DNA from 2 places in the Nonomuraea sp. NPDC054003 genome. Region 2 is predicted to be linked to the other one. Evidence: riboswitches for the same ligand, from Rfam matches in the RefSeq annotation. Region 2 holds a riboswitch; the other holds the start of a gene.
The links. A riboswitch is a leader RNA that binds a small molecule or an ion and turns the genes downstream of it on or off. The one in region 2 is predicted to bind cobalamin.

Region 1 (2,376 bases), on a different contig from region 2:
GTGGGTGCGGCGGGCGTCCTCGCCGGTGTTGTCGCGCAGCTCCAGGAACTCCTCGATGTCGGCGTGCCAGGTCTCCAGGTAGACGCAGGCCGCGCCCTTGCGCCGGCCGCCCTGGTTGACCGCCGCGACCGAGGCGTCGAGGGTGCGCAGCCACGGCACGATGCCGTTGGAGTGGCCGTTGGTGCCCCGGATGAGCGAGCCACGTGAGCGCACCCGGGTCCACGAGATGCCGATGCCGCCCGCGTACTTCGACAGCCGGGCGACCTGCGCGTACCGGTCGTAGATCGCCTCCAGCTCGTCGCGCGGCGAGTCGAGCAGGAAGCACGACGAGAGCTGCGGGCGGCGCGCGCCCGCGTTGAACAGGGTCGGCGAGCTGGGCAGGTAGGACAGCGTCGCCATCAGCCGGTAGAGCTCGGCGGCCTCCGCGACGGTCTCCGACAGCCCGCAGGCGACCCGCAGGAAGAAGTGCTGGGGCCGCTCCAGCACGGTCCGGGTGACCGGGTGGCGCAGCAGGTAGCGGTCGTAGACGGTGCGCAGCCCGAAGTACTCGAACCGCTCGTCGGCGGCGTCCGAGACGAGCGCGTCCAGCTCGGCGGCGTGCGCGGCGACGAACTCCGCCAGGCCGTCCTGGATCAGCCCCGCCGCGTGGGTGGCGGCGATCGAGCCGGAGAACGACCGCACCCCGTGCGCGGCCGCCTCGTCGGCGATCTCCTCGGCGAGCAGCCCGGCGGCCACCCGCGAGTTCGCCGGGTCGGCGATCACCCGGGCGGCGGCCTCCTCGATGGCCAGGCGCCGATCACCCTCGACGATCTGTGTCACGTGCTCTCTCCTCGCGAGCTCATCCCCGTGAGGGCGCGCGAGAGCACGGCGGCGCACGCCGCTAGGCCCCCGGGCCCTCCCTCGAGGCCCTGGACATGGTCCATCGCCGGCAGGTCTTCGGGCTCGCGGGCGTCTCGCACTCTCCTACTGGCCGTCGCTTCCCGGATCTTTCCAGTGCTCGTTGACGGCGGTCGTTCCCGCTCACCGCTGCGGGGCAGCCCCGGAATCGCACCGGGTTCCCTTTTGCTCCGCCCCGGGCGGGGGCGAACCGGCGAACGATCGAGATCCTACATCTAGTGGCTGCTTTCGCAACCGCCACATCATGTTGTGCCCTTGCCGCTTTCGAGGAGGCCGAGATCGCGGAGCACGGCCTTGGTGCGGCGGACCTCGGAGACGACCCAGGCGGCGAAGCGGTCGCCGGCCAGCGGGATCGGCGTCCAGTCGCCCTCCCGGCAGGTACGCTGCCAGCCGGGCGAGCCGGTCACCTCCTCGCACATGCCGATGGCCGCCTCCCGGCTCTCCTGCGGCATGCCGCCGGGCCCGACGGCGGCGCACCAGCTCGCGAAGTCCACCCGGACCCCGAGCTCCAGCAGGCTGGGCGCGTCCAGCCCGGGGAACCGCTCGGCACAGGACACGGCCAGCACCCGGACCCGGCCCCGGTCGATGTACGGGCGCCAGCCGGCGAGCGGGCCCGTCGCGGCGACGGCGCGGCCGGCGAGCAGCGCGGTGGCGACCTCGGAGATGCCGGGGTAGCCGGTGTAGTCCACCTGCCGGGTGTCGGCGCCGAGCCCGCGGGCGATGAGCCCGAACAGCAGGTGGTCGGGGGCGCCCTGCGGCCCGCCGGCGAGCGGGGTGCCCGTGGGGTCGGCGCGCAGGCGGGCGCCGAACGCGTCGAAGGTGGCCAGACCCGAGTCGCGCGGCACCAGCACCACCTCGACCTCGCCGGCCAGCCGGGCCAGCGGGGTGGTGCCGTGCAGGGGCGACTCGGCCGCGTTCAGCTCGGCGGCGGCGAGCGCGGGCAGCCCGGTGATGGTGATCGTGGTGACCGGCCCGGCCCCGCCGACCGGGTAGCCGGCTCCGCGGGCCACCTGGGTGAACGCCTCGGCGACGCGGCTCCAGCGCTCGCCGCCGCCGAGGATCTCGTACGCGCCGGGCGCGCGTCCGGCGTGACGGTCACCGCAGCCGGCCAAGCAGGCGGCCACTCCCAGGCCTGTCACGAGGAACCGCCTGCGCCGCATGACCCGCCTCCCCCGAAGTGTCCACTTCAGGTTATTTACAGATCACGCAGAGTTACACATGCCGGATATCACCTACTAAGGTTTCCAGGCCATCCCGGCCAGCAGCGGCAGCCGTGTGGCGCCGACCAGGCGTGGCCGGTCGGGCCGCCACTCGTGGGCCTGCACCAGACCGGGCTCGATCATGACGAAGTCACCGAAGAACGCCTGGATCTCCTCCGGTCCCCGGCCGGTGCCGCCCGCCGGGGCGTCGCCGGACGAGGTGGCGTGCGCGATCGCCAGGTGGCTGCCCGGCGCCAGCGCCTCCCGCAGGAGGGCGACC
Region 2 (2,376 bases):
GGTCGTCGGTCAGGTCGACCTGACCACTGCCGTGGATCATCCGGACCGCCAGCTTCTCGGCGTTGGCCGGCACCTTGGACAGATCGGCCTCACGCCGGATCATCGCGAACGAGTCGAGGTAGATCTCGGTTCCGCGGTCGAGGTACGCATAGCGGCGGCTCGGTCGACGCGGCCGGGTGTCGGACATCGGGTTCATCGGGTTTCCTCGGGGATCAGGATGCCACGCCAGGGGGTGACGACGAGTTCGGGGGCGGCGGCGCACAGTCGTTCCACCGCGGCGCGGTCCAGCCCTTCCGCCGGCACCGGTTGGTGAACGCCTCCGGGCACAGGGCCGAAGGCCAGGGGCGGGGCGGCAGCGGGGACGCCACGGGATCGGGGCACCGGTTCGACCAGTGGTTCAGGCAGTTCGACGACGTGCCAGGGAGCGTCCGGGCCCGCACCGCGCGCATCGAGGAAGAGCCTGGCGAGATCGGTAAGGTGCGCGTGCGCGTCCCGCAGAGGCACGGCGGGGCCCCACGCGTTGCCGACCCGGAGCTGGGCCGTCCCGTCGCCGAGAGCCACCAGGCCCAGGTCGCACGAGCGATCCAGCAGATCTCCGCGACCGTCATCGAGGACGAAGAGGAACCGTCCGGGCAGCCGCCCCAGCTCGGGATCGCCGCACAGCGCGGTGTCCAGGGCGTCGACCACGGGACGCAGGTCGGCTCGGCCACCGGCCAGCCCGGTCTGCGGGGACGCCATCACATTGCGCGACAGGTCGTGGGCCCGGCTGGGCAGTAAGCCGCTCGACTCCAGGGCGGTGAGCACCTCGTCAGGCAGGCGTTCGGTGCCGGGAACGGCGGGCATGGCACGTACCTGCAGGTTGGTGCGGGTGGTCACGTGAACATGCCCGTCTCCGTACCGCTCTGCCGCCTCGACGAGGGCGTGCAGCGACTTCGCGGAGACCCTGCCGCCGGGGAGACGCAACCGCACCAGCAGCCCGTCGGCGGCGGGCCAGGGACGCAGTACGCCCGGGCAACGGTCTGGTCGAAACCGGTTCATCCGGAGTCATTCACCTTGTTCAGAGTCCGGGTCCATACGCGGAACCCACCATGACCCGACGACGGGTGTCGTCAGCACCAGCAGGTCTTCGGACTCGGATCATCCGGGAGAGGACACCTTCCCAGACCTGGAGGTCCAGTGGCCGCCGTTGCCGGCGTGTCCTTCCCGTCCCCTCACCGCTGCGCGTCAGCTCCGGAATTGCACCGGATTCCCTGGCTCCACATGATGGAGTACGACTGGCCTCCTGAGCGTATCGCGGGCCCGCCTCGGTCCACAGCCGCCCTCCAGAGGAGGGTCGCCGGCTACCGTGTCAGGCAGCAGTCGGGACACTTCCCGCCGCCCGGCACGCGATAGTAGAGGCAGCAGGTGCGGCGGCGGAACGACAGGTCGGGGCCGGTGAACGCGCCTTTGCCGCGCAGGTCGCCGGTGTCGAGCAGCCGCCGGGCGAGGTCGGTGGCGGGTTGCCTCAGGTCGGGACGGGCCCGTACGAGTTCGCGCGCGGCCTCGGCCAGGGCGGAGGCGGCGTTGCCATGCAGCAGCCCGGCGGCGACCTTGACGCGCAGCCCCACCGCCAGCGGGACGAGATGCTCGTCCATGACGATGCGGTAGAGCAGCGGTGCGAGCCGCGTCGTCCTCGGGAGTGTGCCAGCCGCGTGGTACCGCCAGCCGGAGGCCGGGCCCCTCGGCTTCCTGCTGGAGCCCGGACAGGTCGGGCACGACGCCGTGTGCGACGGCGCAGCCGAGCACCACCGACCACAGCCGCGCGGCGTGGCCGAGCTGCACGATGGAGGCGGCGATGCGCGTCTCACCGGTGCCGTAGCGCGCGGCACGGTCCGCCACCAGGTGGGCCAGGCCGGCGGCGTAGGCATCCTTGACCGGCCGCCACTTCCCTTGACCCAGTTCCGTGTCGAGGACGAAGAAGGGACCGAAACCGGCGATGCCTCTCAGCGCTTCGCCGAGTGCGGCGGGTGAGGCGGGTGGAGGAATCATGAAGGGCTCTCCTGGTCTGGGTGAACGCTGATCTGCGGGACGCCGGTGCGGGGATGGGCGTGCACGTCCGCCGACACCTGGTAGACCTCGGTCAGCAGGGCCGGGGTGAGGACCCGGGCGGGCGGGCCGTCGGCGACGACTCGTCCGGCACGCATCACGCAGATCCGGTCGCAGAAGGCCGCGGCGAGGTTGAGGTCGTGCAGGGCGATCACGGCGGTCACGCCCAGGCCGCGCACCAGCCGCAGGACGTCGAGCTGGTGGCGCAGGTCGAGATGGTTGGTGGGCTCGTCGAGCACCATCGTGCCGGTCCGCTGGGCCAGGGCGCGGGCGATCAGGACGCGCTGCTTC

Region 1: linked by a shared signal. The riboswitch ahead of ACZ6YG_RS19355 (ribonucleoside-diphosphate reductase subunit alpha) and the one ahead of ACZ6YG_RS43070 (nitrite reductase) in region 2 are both predicted to bind cobalamin.

Annotation. Positions count from the first base shown of each region.
Region 1 covers NZ_JBVJKR010000007.1:35,292-37,667, reverse strand. Annotated here, with positions in the region: gene ACZ6YG_RS19355 (ribonucleoside-diphosphate reductase subunit alpha) at 1-819, opposite strand, end outside; cobalamin riboswitch at 911-1,107, opposite strand; gene ACZ6YG_RS19350 (tripartite tricarboxylate transporter substrate-binding protein) at 1,140-2,057, opposite strand; gene ACZ6YG_RS19345 (SAM-dependent methyltransferase) at 2,133-2,376, opposite strand, start outside.
Region 2 covers NZ_JBVJKR010000027.1:66,128-68,503, forward strand. Annotated here, with positions in the region: gene ACZ6YG_RS43065 (precorrin-8X methylmutase) at 1-196, opposite strand, end outside; gene ACZ6YG_RS43070 (nitrite reductase) at 193-1,038, opposite strand; cobalamin riboswitch at 1,103-1,294, opposite strand; gene ACZ6YG_RS43075 ((2Fe-2S)-binding protein) at 1,341-1,634, opposite strand; gene ACZ6YG_RS43080 (hypothetical protein) at 1,681-2,010, shown strand; gene ACZ6YG_RS43085 (ABC transporter ATP-binding protein) at 2,025-2,376, opposite strand, start outside.